2 regions of the Caproicibacterium sp. XB2 genome follow, and region 2 is predicted to be linked to the other one. Evidence: predicted binding sites of a transcription regulator. Region 2 holds the regulator's gene; the other holds the start of a gene.
The links. The regulator Rex, encoded in region 2, represses fermentation and respiration genes when NADH is low (regulators of the CRP and FNR family bind a similar motif). The targets are predictions, from matches to a motif close to ATTGTTAANNNNTTAACAAT.
Positions count from the first base shown of each region.

Region 1: the regulator Rex is predicted to act here: its motif matches at 5,162-5,181, upstream of ACIHKT_RS05790 (butyryl-CoA:acetate CoA-transferase).

Region 1 is NZ_CP173227.1:1,147,022-1,156,500, forward strand. It holds gene ACIHKT_RS05760 (ABC transporter ATP-binding protein) at 1-840, shown strand, start outside; gene ACIHKT_RS05765 (ECF transporter S component) at 921-1,514, opposite strand; gene hisF (imidazole glycerol phosphate synthase subunit HisF) at 1,695-2,456, opposite strand; gene hisH (imidazole glycerol phosphate synthase subunit HisH) at 2,460-3,080, opposite strand; gene ACIHKT_RS05780 (manganese efflux pump MntP family protein) at 3,318-3,899, shown strand; gene ACIHKT_RS05785 (helix-turn-helix transcriptional regulator) at 3,906-4,958, opposite strand; gene ACIHKT_RS05790 (butyryl-CoA:acetate CoA-transferase) at 5,240-6,583, shown strand; gene ACIHKT_RS05795 (DUF6483 family protein) at 6,653-7,018, opposite strand; gene ACIHKT_RS05800 (3-hydroxybutyryl-CoA dehydrogenase) at 7,368-8,207, opposite strand; gene ACIHKT_RS05805 (enoyl-CoA hydratase-related protein) at 8,256-9,032, opposite strand; gene ACIHKT_RS05810 (acetyl-CoA C-acetyltransferase) at 9,072-9,479, opposite strand, start outside.
Region 2 is NZ_CP173227.1:1,027,494-1,036,972, reverse strand. It holds gene ACIHKT_RS05000 (CTP synthase) at 1-1,471, shown strand, start outside; gene ACIHKT_RS04995 (redox-sensing transcriptional repressor Rex) at 1,558-2,232, opposite strand; gene ACIHKT_RS04990 (NADP-dependent isocitrate dehydrogenase) at 2,293-3,507, opposite strand; gene ACIHKT_RS04985 (TraX family protein) at 3,556-4,299, opposite strand; gene ACIHKT_RS04980 (aconitate hydratase) at 4,296-6,236, opposite strand; gene infC (translation initiation factor IF-3) at 6,746-7,348, shown strand; gene rpmI (50S ribosomal protein L35) at 7,387-7,590, shown strand; gene rplT (50S ribosomal protein L20) at 7,647-8,000, shown strand; gene ACIHKT_RS04960 (TrmH family RNA methyltransferase) at 8,077-8,898, shown strand; gene dprA (DNA-processing protein DprA) at 8,891-9,479, shown strand, end outside.

The DNA.
Region 1 (9,479 bases), 120 kb from region 2:
ACCGAAATGCTGCAAAAAGGTGTTTCCGGTTTCCGCCGCCTAACTGAAGTGCTAGACACCGTTCCGGAGATTCAGGATGCACCAAACGCAAAGGAACTGACCGATGTAAAAGGCACGCTGGACTTTAAAAATGTTACTTTCCGGTACAACGACGAAGAATCCGTTCTGGAACACATTAACATTCACGTTGACGCTGGCCGTTCGGTTGCATTGGTTGGACCATCCGGCGGCGGCAAAACCACACTGTGCTCCTTGCTTCCCCGTTTTTACGATGTGACCAGCGGTGCCGTGTGCATTGACGGCAAAGATGTGCGTACACTGACACAAAAAAGTTTGCGCAGTGCAATCGGCATTGTACAACAGGACGTTTACCTATTCGATGGCACTGTAAAAGACAACATTGCTTACGGCAAACCAAAAGCCGGCATGGAAGAAATCGTGCAGGCCGCAAAGGAAGCGGACATTCATGACTTTATCAAGTCACTGCCGGACGGCTACGACACCTATGTTGGCGAACGCGGCACACGCCTTTCCGGCGGACAGAAACAGCGTATTGCCATTGCCCGCGTGTTCCTGAAGAATCCACCCATTTTGATTCTGGACGAAGCCACCAGCGCCCTGGACAACGAAAGTGAACGGTACATTCAGCACAGTTTGAACAAGCTGGCCCACGGCCGCACAACGATTACCATTGCGCACCGGCTTTCCACTATCCGCAGTGCCGACGAAATCATTGTCATTGACAACGACGGCATTCGTGAGCGCGGTACCCATGCGGAACTGTTGGCCAAGAATGGCCTGTACGCCAAATACTACAACATGCAGTTTGAGGACCGCTGAAAACAGCAAAAAGGTTCGGCAGACGGAGAAATTCTCCGACCTGCCGAACCTTTTTCTTTGCCTTGTTCCTGTTAACCGGTTTAGGCCCTAACCATTTGACGACGCGCCTTAAAGAGTGCCCCGCACACCGGAATGGCAATGACAACACCAATGACCATTTCAATCAGGCCATTCACCGTAATGATGGAGCCGATGAGGAAAGCAATGGCAGAGCCATGCGTCAGTTTTGCAATTTCATTGTGGTACACCAGTACCAGCATGGACAGTGTCAGAACCGTACTGCACAGTTTGCCAATCGCCGCCGCCAGACCGATGCTGACGGACTGCGACACTTTGCCGTGAATCGCCTTGGAAAGTCCTGCATACAGCAGACCAACGATAATTCCCAGCGCCACACGGGACGGAATAGCGACAATGGGGTTCTGGAAGAACACATCCATGGCACCGCCGGGCGCGATGAGTGCACGAACCATACTGGACACACCCATAACAGCACCCAATACGGCGCCGCCCTGCCAACCAAGCAGAATAGCACCCAAAATAACCGGAATATGTACCATGGTGATGGATACAACACCGGTAGACACATACCCAATGGGAGTAAATGCCATTAGAATGATGAGCGCGCTGAAGAGTCCCAACAGCGTCAAACGAAACGTTTTTTGCTTTTTCATAAAATCCTCCTTGCTACCGCTCTTTTATAAAGATGCAGTGCAGAATAATATAATATTTGACCGGGGAAGAAATTCCCGTATGTCCGGGTAAAGCAAAGGATGTGGTCAGACCATCTGCCGCATCTTATTCCTCTTTCGGAATTTTATTATAGCACAGTGCACAAAAGTTGCAAGCATAAATTACAAAATGCGCACAGGAATTTCACGTTCCTTCAAATACGTCTTCAGCTGAGGAATGGTGATTTCCCCAAAGTGAAACAGAGAGGCAGCCAGAACCGCATCTGCCTTCCCTTTTGTAAAGGCATCATAAAAGTGTTCCAGCTTTCCCGCACCGCCGGAGGCAATCACCGGCACGTGCACCCGCTCACTGACTGCGGCGGTCAGGGGCAGGTCGTAGCCCTGCTGCACGCCGTCCTCATCCATACTGGTCAGCAAAATCTCACCCGCACCCAGCGCAACTGCCTTCTGTGCCCATTCAACGGCGTCTAAATCGGTGCGTGTGCGGCCGCCGTTGATATAAACACACCAACCGCCCTCCGGCTTGCGCTTGGCATCGATGGCACATACCACACACTGACTGCCAAATTTCCCTGCCGCGTCCGTTATCAGCTCCGGATGCTGTACGGCGGCACTGTTGACCGACACTTTGTCAGCACCGGCACGCAGCAGAACCTGAAAATCCTGCACGGTTCGGATACCGCCGCCAACCGTAAACGGAATAAAAATTTGGCTTGCTACACTGCTGACATAAGAAAGCTGTGTGCCGCGTGCCTGCGCCGAAGCAGTAATGTCCAACAGAACCAGCTCATCGGCTCCCTGCTGGTCATATTCTGCCGCACACGCTACTGGGTCCCCCGCATCACGCAGATGCACAAAGGAAGTGCCTTTTACAACTCGTCCATCTTTCACATCCAAACAAGGAATAATTCGTTTCGCATACATCGTTCATCTGCCCTCCTTTGCCAATGCCGCAAAGTTCCGCAGCATTTGCAGTCCTACTCGGCCGCTTTTCTCCGGGTGAAACTGTGTCGCGTACAGGCTGCCCTTGTGTACAGCCGCATCTATCCGCACACCATACTGTGTAGTGGCCGCCACGACTTTTCGGTCCTCCGCTTTCAGATAATAAGAATGGACAAAGTAAACATATGGTTCTTTCGGCAGGTCCGCAAAAATGCCGGAGCAATCCAATACATGGAGGCTGTTCCAACCGATATGCGGCGTTTTCAATCCCGGGCCGGCGGGAATGCGGCATATTTTCCCACGCAGGATACCCAATCCCGGCACACCCGGTGCTTCTTCGCTGCTCTCAAACAGCAGCTGCAGCCCAAGACAGATGCCGAGGAACGGTTTGCCGGAAACTGCCAGCTGCTGCACGGTTTCCACCAGTCCCGCCGCCCGCAAATGGCTCATGGCATCCGCAAAAGCACCGACACCGGGCAAAACTACCGCATCCGCCATCCGCAGCACAGCCGGGTCTGCCGTAACTTGTACACTGCTGCCAATGTACTGAAAGGCTTTCAGCACACTTTGCAGATTCCCCGCACCATAATCAATGACTGCTATCATGGTAAGCCTCCTGTTCTAATTCAAACATTTTAATTGTCCTATAGATTAGCATATTCCAGTGCTAAAGTCAATTTGCTTCCCCTATTTTTGACTGTCCGACGACGACGAAAAACAAGCTTTCAAGTATGCTGTCTTTTATACATATATATCTATATCGAATTTCCACATAAAAGGAATTGACAAATGATATGTCACCTCCTATGATAAAGAAATAAGTCCCTTTTAAGGAGGATTTTTATGGATTATGTTTCCCTTATCGGCATTGCCGTAGGGCTAAGTATGGACGCCTTTGCTGTCAGCCTGGCAAACGGCGCTGTTACCCGCAAAGTGCGCCCCGCCTTTGCATTGAAAGTTGCCGGATGCTTTGGTCTGTTTCAGTCCCTAATGCCAATTATCGGCTGGCTGATTGGCAAGGCCGGCGCTTCCATCATCAATGCGGTGGACCACTGGATTGCGCTGATTCTGCTTTCTATTATCGGCATTCAAATGCTGCGGGAGGCACACAAATGTCACGGCGGTGAAGCCTGTCTGCAGGACAACATTCCGACCAGAACGCTGCTGGTGCTTGCGGTAGCCACCAGCATTGACGCGCTGGCCACCGGCATTCTGCTGCCCAGTGCGGTAGGTGCCTCCACCACACAGTTGATGCTGCTTTCTGTCTGTTTAATTGGCGTTGTGACACTGGTTTTATGCTATATCGGTGTATATATCGGCAAAAAATTCGGTGACCGCTTTACAGGCAAAGCACAGATTATCGGTGGATTGGTCCTGATTGGCATTGGCATCAAAATCTTTGTAGAACATATGTGGTTCTCGTAAAGCGTTTCAGCTGTCCGTTTCCTGCGGCGGCTCTTCCTCACCGCCTTCTTCCGGCACGGCAAGCCGATATAAGCTATACAAATCACGAATGCGGTGGCGCATTTCGTCCCGCACATAAGTCGGCGACAAGACTGTCAGCCGCGCGCCGCACTGCAGCAGCCATTCATACAGACCCTCACTAACACGGACCTGTACATGTGTGGTGAATGTTTCTCCGCTGCTTTCCAGCACCTCTGCTTCCGAACCAAAACGGTCTGTCAGCACGTCCAACAGACTGCTGTCACACCGCAGCAGCAGCTGTTCCACCTTGCCGCCATACAAATAGAACGCACTGTGCAGATAGTCCGCTGTATCGAAACGTTCACGGTACGGGGTAACCTCTGAAAAAGGACGGACTGGCTTTTTCAGCATCTTGGCTTTGTACATGCGATCCAACCGATAGTTGCCGACCGTGTTGTATTTTTCGTAATTGCCTGCCAAATAATAGTGGTCGTTTTTCCAAAAAAGAGCATATGGACTTAAGACAAACTGCCGCCCGTCATTCAACTGGATATGGTTATTTTTCAGCGTTCTGTGGTAGTACCAAAAGGAAACTTTTCTTCCCTGCGCGATTGCCCGATGCAGAACGTCAATACTGCAGCAGATTTCTGTATTTTGCTGTTTACAGCTAGGGTCATAATAGATTTGTTTCTGCAGTGCGGCACGTTCCCGCCGGTTTACCAATGTCTGTAATTTTTCGGTAAGCTGTTCTGTCATATCCGCTGTTAAAAACGGGGCTGCATCCACTGCATCAATCAGAATGCGCACCTCGGCTGTATTCAGCGCACGGGAGGTAAGATAATAGCCGGCGTACGGTGTACGAGTAAACACAATCGGGTATCCAAACCGGCGCAGAGCCGCTATATCCCGCCCAACCGCTTTTCTTGCACAGACAATTCCCCTCCGTTTCAGTGCCAGCAGAATGCGACGCATGGGCAGTGGATGTTCCGGTGAAGCCTCCTGCCTTAAAAATTGCAGCACTATCAGCAGCCGCTCATTTTTTCGTTCTGTCAAAGACATATTTTTCACCCTATTCCAGGAAATAAATGTTTGCTCTTTTTATTGTACGGCAGCGCTGCATTCATGTGCAAGGACTAAAAATATGTTCGACAAAATGCCATAAAGAGCTTCGCTTTTTTGTATAAAAAGGTCGTGCTTTTTTTACAAATATAGAACAATTCGATAAACGGATTGTTGTCTTTTGTGTAAAAAAGTGCTATAATATAGTTACTTTATTAACAAGCAGCGCAGTTCATCTGCAACGCAATTTTTGCTTTAAAAAAGAAAGGCAGTTGATATTCATGAGTTTTCAAGAAGAATATGCACAAAAACTGACGACCGCTGACAAAGCGGTACAGGCTGTCAAATCCGGCGACTGGGTGGACTACGGTTTTAACTGCGGTACCGTACACGATTTGGATATTGCTTTGGCAAAATACATTCCAAACCTGAAGGACGTAAAAGTTCGTGTCGGCATTGAAATGGAAACACCGAAAATTTTTGATGTTCCGGACGCGCAGGACCACTTTTCCGTTTATTCCTGGTTCTACACAGGTTCCGAGCGTCACTATGCTTCCAAACGATTCATTACCACCGTGCCGCACCGCTTCTCTGAAATGCCCGGCTACTACCGCAATGAGCTGCCGCCCATCGATGTAGCAATGTGCCAGGTTTCTCCCATGGACAAACACGGCTACTTCAGCTTTGGTCCTTCCGGTGCTATGCAATACTCTGTCTTCCAGCGTGCAAAGCACATCATCGTGGAAGTGAACCCGAAGCTGCCGCGCTGCCTTGGCGGTTATCAGGAAAGTGTTCCGATTTCCAAAGTTGACGCGATTGTAGAAATGCAGGATCCATATGTGCGCTGTATGCCGGACTCCAAGCCTTCCACCGAAGTGGATTTGGCCGTGGCAAAACAGATTGTCAAGATGATTCCAAACGGCGCCTGCCTGCAGCTGGGTATTGGCGGCATGCCGAACACTGTTGGTTCCCTGCTGGCAGAGTCTGACCTGAAGGACCTGGGTGTTCATACAGAAATGTATGTTGATGCCTATGTTAAAATGGCAGAGCGCGGCATCATCAACGGCAGAAAAAAGAATGTCAACCCGGGTATGCAGGTCTACGCATTTGCTTCCGGTCATCAAGAAATGTATGACTATTTGGATGATAACGCCTCCTGCATGGCAATGCCGGTTGACTATGTCAATGACCCCCGTATCATCGGTCAGCATGATAATATGATTTCCATTAACAATATCGTAAATATCGACCTATATGGCCAGGCAAACGGTGAATCCAGCGGCTTCCGCCAGATTTCCGGTGCCGGCGGACAACTCGACTTCGTACTGGGTGCTTATCTCTCCCACGGTGGTAAAAGCTTCCTGTGCTGCTCCTCCACTTTCATGGACAAACAGGGCAAGGCTCACTCTCGTATCCTGCCGGTACTGGAGCCCGGCTCCATTACAACGGATACACGTCCCAACACACAGTATGTCGTAACAGAATTCGGCATGGTTAACCTGAAAGGTGTTTCCGCCTGGGGCCGTGCTGAAAGACTGATTAGCATTGCTCATCCGGACTTCCGTGAACAGCTGATTAAAGCTGCTGAGAAACAGGGCATCTGGCGCAGAAGCAATAAAATTTAATTAGGCCATCCAATCATTTATTTGTTCATAAAAAACGACTCCCGAAGCGACTGTTTCGGGAGTCATTTTTTATGCCGGCAATGTAATGTTGAACCGATGAACAAGCTCTTTCATACCGTCAGCGATTTCTGACCTCTCAAAGTCTGCCGCATCCAGTTCTGCATCAGTTTTTTGGTTTAACTTCATATAAAAGTCAATACCCATTTCCAGATATCGATAATTGCGGGTATCCATTTTTTCGTACAGAAGGTCCTCCGCCTCATTCAGCCGGTTCTGCTGCCACAGTGTTTTCAGTTCCGCATACAGTGCATTCACATTTTTATCCCGCTCATGCTCCAGCGGAAGATAATTGGGTGTTTCCTTATTGAAGATGATTTTTGCCAGCAGCTTTGCGTCAACGTCAATCTGTTTCTCTTCCCAGTCATTTTCCAGCATTGCATTTACCCCTTGCCTTTTTATTCTCATTTTTTATTATAACACAGAAAAATCCGGCTGCAAGGATTTCTCTTCACAGCCGGATTTTTATAGGAATTTCTCTTCCGCAGCAGTAGGAGCTGCTTGATGCCCCATCGTCATCTACCAAAAAGTCTTCTGTATGTCAACAGCAGCTTGGAACAATCCGACAGGGACAATACCTGCCGCGAAAGTGTTCATTGCATGAATCCGATGAATATAGGAGAAGAAACTTATGCCTAATGGATATGCTCGACTTCACATAGCGCCAGAACAGCACGGGGAAATTTCCGTTACACGTTACATGGAAACAAAGTGCTTCGTGTAAAACTTACTTCGTGTAGTCGTAGAAGCCCTTGCCGGACTTTCTGCCAAGCAGGCCGCCACGGACCATCTTGCGCAACAGCGGAGCCGGACGATACTTGGAATCGCCAGTCTCGTTGTACAGGACTTCCATAACATCGAGGACGATATCGTTGCCGATAAGGTCGGACAGAGCCAGCGGGCCCATCGGATGGTTTGCACCCAGCTTCATAGCGGTATCAATATCCTCAGCAGTAGCAGTGCCCTCGGACAGCACAACAATGCCTTCGTTAATCATCGGGACCAGGATACGGTTAACAACGAAGCCAGGAGCTTCCTTAACCTGTACCGGAGTCTTGCCAATTTCCTTGGAAATTGCCTTAACCTTCTCGACAACCTCGTCCGGGGTGTTGATGCCGGCAATAACTTCGACCAGCTTCATAACAGGAGCCGGGTTGAAGAAATGCATACCAATAACCGGATGCTTGATGCCATGGCCAATCTCTGTGATAGACAGAGAAGAAGTATTGGAAGAGAAGATGCACTCGGGTTTGCAGAGTTCGTCCAACTGTTTGAAGATACCCTGCTTAATGTCCATCTTTTCCAGAGCAGCTTCAACAATCAGATCACAGTCAGCAGCAATTTCATTTGTGCCGGTTGTGACTTTTGCAAGGATAGCATCCTCGCGTGCCTGATCCATTTTGCCCTTCTTTACCAGATGATCCAGGCTCTTCTGGATCTTGCCCTTGCCGCCTGCAGCCCATTCGGGTTTCACGTCGCAAAGACGAACTTCATAACCATCTGTCTGAGCAAAAGCCTGTGCAATTCCGGAGCCCATGGTTCCGGCACCAATAATGCCAACGATCATGAGAAAATCCTCCAATCAAGATTCAAATTTTTTAGAAATGTGCAACAATTACTTGTTGATAAACGGATCGTGCTTCCGCTTCTCGCAGAAAGCAGTCATCGCGTTGTGCTGGTCCTGTGTGCCACAGCATGCAGCAAACATTTCCGGCTCAAAAGAAGCTGCCGTATCAATATCCATCTGCAGGCCCATGTTAATGGCCTTCTTGCACTGACGGACAGCGATAGGTGCATTGCCGGCAATACGCTGAGCCATCTTCATGGCCTCATCCATAAGCTGGTCTAACGGGTAAACGGCATTGACCAGACCCACACGATAAGCATCGTCAGCCTTAATATTGCGGGCAGTATAAATCATTTCCTTGGCCTTGCCTACACCAATGGTACGGGCAAGACGCTGTGTGCCGCCAAAGCCGGGGGTAATGCCCAGACCAGCTTCAGGCTGTCCGAAAACAGCGTTGTCAGCAGCAATGCGGATGTCGCAGCTCAGGGACAGCTCGCAGCCGCCGCCGAGTGCATAACCGTTGATTGCAGCGATAACAGGCATCGGCAACTTTTCAATTTTACGGAAAACATCGTTGCCGTTTGCGCTGAATGCGCGGCCCTCTGCAGGGCCCATGGTGCTCATGGCACCAATATCTGCGCCAGCAACAAATGCCTTTTTACCAGCACCTGTAACGATTACGCAGCGGGTCTTGTCCGCATCAATAGCGTCAACGACAGCTTCCAAGTCAGCCAGCACTTCAGGATTTAAGGCGTTGAGGGATTTCTCGCGGTCGATGGTGATAATGCCGACAAAGTCTTTCTGTTCATATTTTACATAGCTCATTATTAACAGCCCTCTTTACAATACAATTCCAGAAAGAGATTATTCGTATCTCTTAACGATTGTAGCAACACCCATGCCGCCGCCAACACACAGAGTAGCCAGACCATACTCGCTCTGTCTTCTCTGCATTTCGTACATCAGGGTTGTCAAGATACGGCAGCCAGAGCAGCCAACCGGATGGCCCAATGCGATAGCGCCGCCGTTGACGTTGACCTTGTCCATATCGAAGTTCAGTTCGCGGCAGACTTCGATGGACTGTGCAGCAAATGCTTCGTTTGCTTCGACGAGGTCCATATCCTTTACGGACATGCCACTGTGTTTCATAACTTTCTTGGTTGCGTCGATCGGGCCCAAGCCCATGTAAGCCGGATCAACACCAGCAGAAGCACCGTCAATCCAAAAAGCCAATGGCTTGACGCCCAGCTCTTTGGCCTTTTCTTCTGTCAT
Region 2 (9,479 bases):
AATGAATCCTTTTCAGCACGGCGAGGTCTTTGTAACAGATGACGGAGCGGAAACAGACCTTGACCTCGGCCATTATGAGCGCTTTATTGACGAAAGCCTCACACAGAACAGCAATGTTACCTCTGGACGTGTTTACTACAATGTCATTCAGAAAGAGCGCAATGGCGACTACGGCGGCGGCACCGTACAGGTCATTCCGCATATTACCAATGAGATTAAGGAGCGCATTGCGGCCAGCCGCGACAATGTAGATGTAGCGATTGTAGAAATCGGCGGTACTGTCGGCGATATTGAAAGCCAGCCGTTTCTGGAGGCTATTCGGCAGTTTGCAACGGAAGTCGGCCGTGAAAACTGCTTGTTTATCCATGTAACACTGGTTCCGTATCTGAACTGTTCCCATGAGCATAAATCCAAACCAACACAGCACAGCGTTAAGGAACTTTTGTCTATCGGCATTCAGCCTGACGTTATCGTCCTGCGTTCCGAGCACCCCATTGGCGATGATATTAAACAGAAGATTGCTTTGTTCTGCAATGTCCGTGAGGACTGTGTTATTGAAAATTTGGATTTGCCACTGCTGTACGAAGTACCGCTGGCATTGCATGAAGAGAAACTTGACGATATCGTCTGCCGCCGCCTGTCGCTGGACACCCGCGGCCCAGACCTTTCGGATTGGATTAGCATGGTGCATACAGCACTTTCCCTGACGGACAGCATTAACATTGCGCTGGTCGGCAAGTATGTGGAACTGCGTGATGCTTATTTAAGCGTTGCAGAAGCGCTGACACACGGCGGAATTGGCAACAAGGTCAAGGTGAATATCCTCTGGATTGACTCCGAAAAAATTACTGAGGACAATGTAGCGCAGACGCTGAAAGATGCAGACGGCGTGCTGGTGCCGGGTGGATTTGGCGAGCGCGGTATCGAGGGTATGATTGTTGCTATTCGCTGGGCACGTGAAAACAATGTGCCGTTCCTTGGCATCTGCCTGGGTATGCAGTTGAGTATTGTGGAATATGCCCGTGATGTTATGGGCATTGCCGACGCAAATTCTGCCGAGTTTGACCCGCAGAGCCAGAACCATGTTATTGACCTGATGCCGGAGCAGAAAGATGTGGAACAGCTTGGCGGTACCATGCGTCTTGGCAAATATCCCTGCAAGCTGACACCCAGTACACTGGCTGCGAAGCTGTATGACAATGTGCCGCTGATTTACGAACGTCACCGTCACCGCTTTGAGGTCAACAACGATTACCGTACCCGTATGGAAGAAGCAGGCATTACATTCTGCGGAAAGAGTCCGGACGACCGTATTGTGGAAATGATGGAGATTGATTCGCATCCATTTTTCATCGGCAGCCAGTTCCATCCGGAGTTCAAGTCCCGCCCAAACCGCCCGCATCCGCTCTTTAAGGGCTTGGTAGCTGCGGCGAAGGAATATCATCATACTAACAACCATAAGGACGCATAAACGTTTATACAACTACATTTTATACAGAACGGCCGGTACAGAAGAATTTTCCTCTGTACCGGCCGTTTCCTTATGCTTTATTTTTGTTATTTTTCGTGCTTTAGCAATGCTACGGGCTTTTTCGCTTTGTCATGATGGCTGATTTCATAGCACAGTGTCAGCAGACTGTCGTTCAGGTGAACATTTTCCACCACAGCATCCGGATATTTCATGGAAATATCGTAGTGACTGAAATTCCAGTAATTGCGAATTCCCAGACCGTACAGAAAGCTGACGGTTTCCTCTATGGCAGAACGGGGAATACACAGTGCGGCCATTTCCGGCACATACTTCTTGTAGAAATCCTGGAACCAAACAAGGTCCATTACTTCTATGCCGTGAAGTACAGTGCCTATTTTCTGCGGGTCATTATCAAAGATACCAATCAACTGAAATCCGAGTTCTCCAAAGTCCATCTGGGCAGCAATGGCGTGCCCGATATTGCCGGCACCGAAAATCACTGTACGGTAGCGATGTTCTACCCCCAGAATGTGGCCTATCTCTCCGGCGAGCTGGTGCACCATATAGCCATAGCCCTGCTGTCCAAAGCCACCGAAGCAGTTCAGGTCCTGACGAATCTGTGAGGCGGTCAAACCGAGCCGAGCGGATAGCTCTGTTGAAGAAATACGAGTTACGCCGTCCTGGTCCAACTGGTTCAAAAAGCGATAATACCGCGGGAGACGTCGGATAACAGACATAGAAATTTTAGAACGCTTTGGCATATTGCATACACCTTCTTTCCGCAGACGGCCGCAGTCGTCAAAAATAAAAGTTCTGTTTCATTATGCCTGCAGCAATTCCTGCAGATGGACATTGATTTCCTGAAGGAATTCCTCTGTGCCAACCTTTTTCTTGTTGCGCAGGGTAGAAAGCCGATACATATCGCCGGTCATAATACCGTCTTCAATCGTCTGTATAGCGGCCTTTTCCAGTTTGCCGGCAAAACTCATCAGGTTCGGCAGACAGTCCAGCTCACCGCGCTTGCGCAGGGCACCTGTCCATGCAAACAGGGTAGCAATGCTGTTGGTGCTGGTCGGTTCACCTTTCAAATATTTATAATAGTGACGCTGTACCGTGCCGTGTGCTGCTTCATACTCATATTCACCGGTGGGGGAAACCAGCACGCTGGTCATCATGGCAAGGCTGCCAAAAGCAGTAGCGACCATGTCGCTCATTACGTCGCCGTCATAGTTTTTGCAGGCCCAGATGAAGCCGCCGTTACTGCGGATGACACGTGCCACAGCATCATCGATCAATGTATAGAAATAGGTGATGCCCGCTTTTTCAAATTTCTTCTGATATTCTTTCTCATAAATTTCCTGGAAAATGTCCTTGAAGCGATGGTCATAAATTTTAGAGATGGTATCTTTTGCAGCGAACCACAGGTCCTGATGTGTAGCAAGTGCATAGTTAAAGCACGCCTGCGCAAAGGAAGCAATAGACCCGTCCAAATTATGCAGTCCCTGTACGATACCGGCGCCGTCAAAGTCGTGAATGGTCCGGCGTGTTTCTTTGCCGTCTTTATCGGTTACAACCAGTTCTGCTTTGGCACCGGCCGGAACGGATAGCTCCACATTCTTGTATAGGTCACCATAGGCATGACGTGCAATCGTGATGGGCCTTTTCCAGGTTGGAATAAATGGCGTTACACCTTTTACCAAAACCGGTGCGCGGAACACAGTGCCATCCAGAATTGCCCGAATGGTACCGTTTGGGCTTTTCCACATCTGGTGCAGATTGTATTCTTTCATACGGGCAGAGTTCGGGGTAATGGTGGCACACTTTACGCCGACACCGTATTTTTTAGTAGCTTCTGCGGCGTCCACCGTTACCTTATCTTCTGTTTCGTCGCGATGCTTCAGGCCAAGGTCGTAATAATCAGTTTTTAGGTCAATATATGGTTCCAAAAGAATCTGTTTAATCAGTTTCCACAGGATGCGGGTCATTTCATCGCCGTCCATTTCGACCAGCGGCGTTTTCATCTGGATTTTTTCCATAAGTACCTCCCGGGCAGATGCTGTGTCTGTCTTTTCACTTCTTATCATTTATACAAATACAAAGTACCGAAGGATACCCAGCAGGAAAAGATGTGCCGGGTAAAAAATGTAAAATCCCCATTTGCTGCATTTCGGGTGCCGCTCATCGCCGCGGGTTCCGTTGTAACGGGAAAGCGGGAACAGAGCCAGCAGTACGCAGAGCTGTAGAAAAAACCAGCGCGGTGAAACCGCCTGTGTGGCGTTATCACTGGCATAAAAGAGCGCCATCAATACAGCGGCTGCGGCAAAGCCGGCTGCCTGCCTGTAAAACTGCCCGCGTTCCAGCCAAAATACCAGTGTAAAGGCAACACAGAACAAAGGCCAGTCGCCCACTAGGGTAGCCAGCATACAGCCTGCGACAGCCAGCATTTTAGGGACAGGTCCCTTCAGCCGGTCAACGGCTGTAATGGCCAGCAGGGAAAAGAACAGTGACCAAATCATGCCGGGCTCCAGCGCCCATATGCCGGGGCCACGCTCAAAGAACACAAAGCACGGCCACGAGAGCAGCGCAAAAATGCCCATTCGCAGCAGATAACGGCGAATGTCATGCGTATGAACATATCCTTCCGTCAGAAAAAAGCACATACACGGGGCCGTAATGCGGCCGAAAGCGTGCATGACAATTCCCACAGCAGAAAACGTTGGGACAAAGGCCCACGCAATATGGTCAATGGCCATACAAAAAACAGCAAACCACTTGATGGTGCTGGCAGAAAGGCCGCCGCGCTGGGAATACGATTTCTGTACATTCATACAGAATGATGTTTTGCTTTCGTATAGTTAAGCAGGCCACCGGCCAGAATCATCTTCCTCTGGCGGTCCGTCAGAGGGGAGTCCGCGTGGAAAGCAAATCCTTTGGTTTCATTCTTTACCGTTACGGGCAGGCCGCTTTCCAACTCGGCGCGGATATTCGGCAGAGAAAGCTCGTCCATCTGGTCTATCTGGTCGTAATCGTTCTGGTTCTGAAACACCAGCGGCACAATTCCGGCATTCACGAGGTTAGCACAGTGGATGCGGGCAAAGCTCTTGACCAGTACTGCCTTAATGCCGAGGTACAGGGGAACCAAAGCGGCGTGTTCACGGGAGGAACCCTGGCCATAGTTATGTCCGCCGACGATAATGCCCTTTTTATACTTGCGGGCACGCTCCGGAAAATCTGGGTCACATACCGTAAAGCAGAAATCAGACAGACGCGGAATATTGCTGCGATAAGGAAGAATTTTTGCACCGGCCGGCATAATATGGTCAGTTGTAATATTGTCGCCGACTTTCAGCAGTGCCTTGGCCTCTATAGAAGGTGCCAGCGCTGTGGTAGACGGAAACGGCTTGATGTTTGGTCCACGCAGAACTTCCACATTTTTTGCTTCTTCCGGAGAAGCAGGGGCAATAACCATATTGTCGTTAATGAGGAATGTCTTTGGCAGTGCAATGGCATTTTCCGCACCGAGTGTCCGCGGGTCCGTCATCACGCCGGCCAGAGCACTGGCTGCCGCGGTTTCCGGGCTGACCAGATAAATCTGGCCGTCTTTCGTACCGCTGCGGCCTTCAAAATTGCGGTTGAATGTACGCAGGGAAATTCCAGCACTGTTGGGGGACTGCCCCATGCCAATGCACGGTCCGCAGGCACACTCCAGTACGCGTGCGCCCGCGCCGATGATGTCGCCCAGCGCGCCGTTCTTTGCCAGCATATTGTAGACCTGCTTGCTGCCGGGAGCAATCGCAAGACTTACGTTGTTCGCAACGGTTTTTCCTTTTAATATAGAAGCAACACGCATCATATCCAGATAGGAAGAATTGGTGCAGGAGCCGATGCAGACCTGGTCAATTTTCATGCCGGCCAGTTCGCGCACAGTGCGCACGTTGTCCGGACTGTGTGGGCAGGCTGCCATTGGTTCCAGGGAGGAGAGGTCAATCGTAATCTCCTCATCATACACAGCGTCCGGATCCGAGGCAAGTGGCTTCCAGTCCGCATCACGGCCTTGTGCCGCCAAAAATTCACGTGTCACTTCATCGCTGGGGAAGATGCTGGTGGTAGCACCCAGTTCTGCACCCATATTTGTAATGGTTGCACGTTCCGGAACGGTTAGGGTGGAAACGCCCTCACCGGCATATTCTACAATTTTGCCAACGCCGCCTTTTACGGTCAGAACCTGCAGCACTTTCAGAATAATATCCTTGGCGCTGACCCATGCGGGCAGTTTTCCGGTCAGATTGACGCGCAGCATTTTTGGCATATTGATATGATAGGCACCGCCACCCATGGCGACCGCTACGTCCAATCCGCCGGCACCAATGGCCAGCATGCCAATGCCGCCGCCGGTGGGGGTGTGGCTGTCCGAGCCAATCAGTGTTTTTCCGGGGACACCAAAGCGTTCCAAGTGTACCTGGTGACAAATACCGTTGCCCGGGCGTGAAAACCAGATGCCGTGTTTTTGGGCGGTTGTCTGAATAAAGCGATGGTCATCCGCGTTTTCAAAACCGGTTTGCAGGGTATTGTGGTCAATATAGGCAACACTTTTTTCGGTTTTGACGCGGTCAATCCCCATTGCCTCAAATTCCAGATATGCCATGGTTCCGGTTGCGTCCTGTGTCAGTGTCTGGTCAATATGTAGCCCGATGTCGCTGCTGACAGTCATGTTGCCGGACACCAGATGACTTTTAATGATTTTTTGTGCAATGGTCAGACCCATGTGTAAAAATCCCCCTTTGCTGCTGCACCCTTTTCTGGCTGCCTATTTTTTCTATTCTATAACCCTTAACCCTTTATAATATATATGGATAGATAGAATAGATGAAAATGTACAGGCAGCATGGCCGCAAAAAGTGCAGCAGGACAAATCTTTAGTTTTGTCATGTGCGTTATACCGGATGAAAGCAACAAATACTGCTTTCTATTATCCACAAAAAGCGTCTGCTTGTCAATCCATTCACAAAGAATAGAACCATCAAATGGAATTTTTATGCAGATATTGCGAAAAATACATATATGTACGCGTTGATAGAAAAAGCGGAAGTAGGGCTTGACAAACTGCGCCGTTGTGTTATAATAATACAGTCAAAACAAAGCGGGGTAGTTATGCCCACACCTAAGCGGTGCCGTCCGTCTTGGGTCAATATTATGATCCTAACCTTTTGGGGATTGTTGTGTTGCGCGCGGGCGGAAATTTCTGCTTGCGCGTTGTTTATTCTGACAAACTTTTTGTGGAGGTGCTTAACAATTAGCAACAGGGAACTGCAGATCAATGATGATATCCGTGACCGGGAGGTCCGTGTAGTAGACGCGGAGGGCCATCAGCTGGGTATTATGCCGGCCGCACAGGCGCGGCAGCTGGCCTACTCCAAAGATCTGGATCTGGTCAAAATTGCCCCACAGGCAAAACCACCTGTCTGCAAGGTAATTGACTACGGAAAATACCGCTTTGAACAGGCAAAGCGGGAAAAAGAATCACGTAAAAATCAGCATATTGTCGAAATTAAAGAGGTACGCCTGTCTTTAAATATCGACACCCATGACTTTGAAACCAAGCTGAATCATGCTATCCGTTTCTTAAAAGAGGGTAACAAAGTAAAGGCTTCCATTCGCTTCCGTGGCCGTGAAATGGGCCATCCGGAGCAGGGCTATACCATTATGAAAAAATTCGCCGAAGCGCTGAACGAATACGCTGTTGTTGAAAAGCCCGCAAAGTTAGAAGGCCGTAATATGCTGATGTTCCTTGCTGTTCGGCCGGTTGCCCGTCCTGGTGCTAAGCCTGCTGAAAATGCCGCGAAAAAGTTTGCTGGTAAGGCAAAAAAAGCTGAGTAAAAGGGAATTACCCTGGAAAATTAAGGAGGATCCTTATTATGCCTAAGATCAAAACGCATTCCGGCGCAAAGAAGCGCTTCAAACTCTCTAAAAACGGAAAAGTCATCCGTGCCCACGCAAACATGGGCCACTTTCTGAACGGTCATGACAAGGGTGCAAAGTATAAGCGCAGCATGCGCGGCACCTGCGTAGCTGACAAGACCAACACAGCACACGTGAAGCGCCTGATTCCTTACAAATAAGCTTCCGTTCTGCTTTGGTAAACTGATGATTTCCACGTATTTGGAGGTATAATAAAATGGCAAGAGTTAAAGGCGCACTCGCTACGCGTAAAAGAAGAAAGAAAGTTCTGAAACTGGCTAAAGGCTACTGGGGCAGCAAGAGCCGTCACTTTAAGATGGCTAAAGAAGCCCTCATGAAGTCCGGCAACTATGCTTTTGCTGGTCGTAAAGCCCGTAAGCGTGACTTCCGCCGTCTGTGGATTACTCGTATATCCGCAGCCTGCCGTGCTGACGGCATGACCTATTCCACTTTCATGAATGGCCTGAAAAAAGCCGGTGTTACCCTGAACCGCAAGATGCTTTCTGAAATTGCTATCAGCGACGAAGCAGCATTTAAGGGACTTGTTGCACAGGCAAAGGCAGCACTGTAAAGAAATCTTTTTTGCGTCCGGGGAAAAACCGGACGCATATTTTTTACCCGTTTGTACGGCATAAGGAGGGAAAAATATGGAACATATTACCAGCCGCCGCAACGAAACGGTTCGTGCCGTGGCAGCCCTGCGCAGTGCGTCAGCACGCCGGAAACAACAGGCTTTTTTGTGTGAGGGGGCCCGTCTGTGCGCGGATGCTGCCGAAAGCGGCATTTCTATCCGCTCTTTTTTTTACACACAGAAAGCACTGCAGAAATATCCACAGTACCTAGATACCATCCGACAGCATACGGCAGGAAAGGAATATCTTCTGGAACCGTCCGTTGCACAGCTGTTAGCTGATACTCGAAACAGCCAGGAGATTTTCTGTGTTTGTGCGTTCCCAAATACAGCCGATACCACACCGGAAAGTTTTCTGCATCGCCCAGCTGCAGGGGCTTGTTTAGCATTGGAACAGCTGCAGGACCCTGCCAATCTGGGTACCGTGCTGCGTACAGCAGAGGCCCTCGGTATTAACTGTGTTTTGCTGTGTGGACAATGCTGTGATCCCTTTTCTCCGAAAGCTCTGCGCGGCGGCATGGGTGCAGCGTTTCGCTTGCCGCTGGTGCATTTTTCTTCCTTTGCGGCTGCAGCCCCGCTGTTTCATCAGGCCGGCTGGCAGACAATGGCAGCAGTGCCGGATACCAATGCAGAAAAAGTGACTAAAGTGGATTTTTCCGTACCGGTCATTATGGCTGTCGGCAACGAAGGAAATGGCCTTTTGCCGGAAACAGTGGCTGCCTGCAGCCGCCGAGTGACCATTCCCATGCTTGGCAGAGCGGAGTCACTGAACGCTTCCGCCAGTGCGTCCATTTTAATGTGGGAAATGATGCGTGGCAGGGGGCGGAACAATGGATGAGCGTGCGTGGTGGATTTGGCTGCAGCATGGACTTGGTCCCGGTGCTTCCAAACACCGCCGTATTTTTGAAACGTATGCTTCTATTGAAGATTTTTATCGTGCTGGTACTGAAGGCTGGCGGCTGGATGGTTATTTTACGAAACGGGAAATTCTGCGTCTGCAGAGCTTTTCGCTGGAGCAGGCACAGGCACAGCTGGAGTATGCAGAGAAGCTGGGACAGCGTGTGCTGACACCAGATATGGGTGCTTATCCGCAGTGCCTGCGGGAAATACACAATTATCCCTGCGTGCTGTATGTGAAGGGAACGCTGCCGCCGGTTGACTTCATGCTGTCTATTGCTATGGTGGGTACCCGCAAGGCTACCCACAGTGGGTGCAGCATTGCGCACACCATGTCTTATGAGCTTGCGAAAGCCGGTGTAATTGTCGTCAGCGGCGGTGCATTGGGGATTGATACACAGGCACACCGCGGCGCGGTTGAAGCCGGCGGCCGCAGTATTTGTGTGCTGGGCTGCGGCATTGATACGGACTATCTGTTAACGAATGCTTCCCTGCGGGAAGCGGTTGCGGTGGATGGTGCGC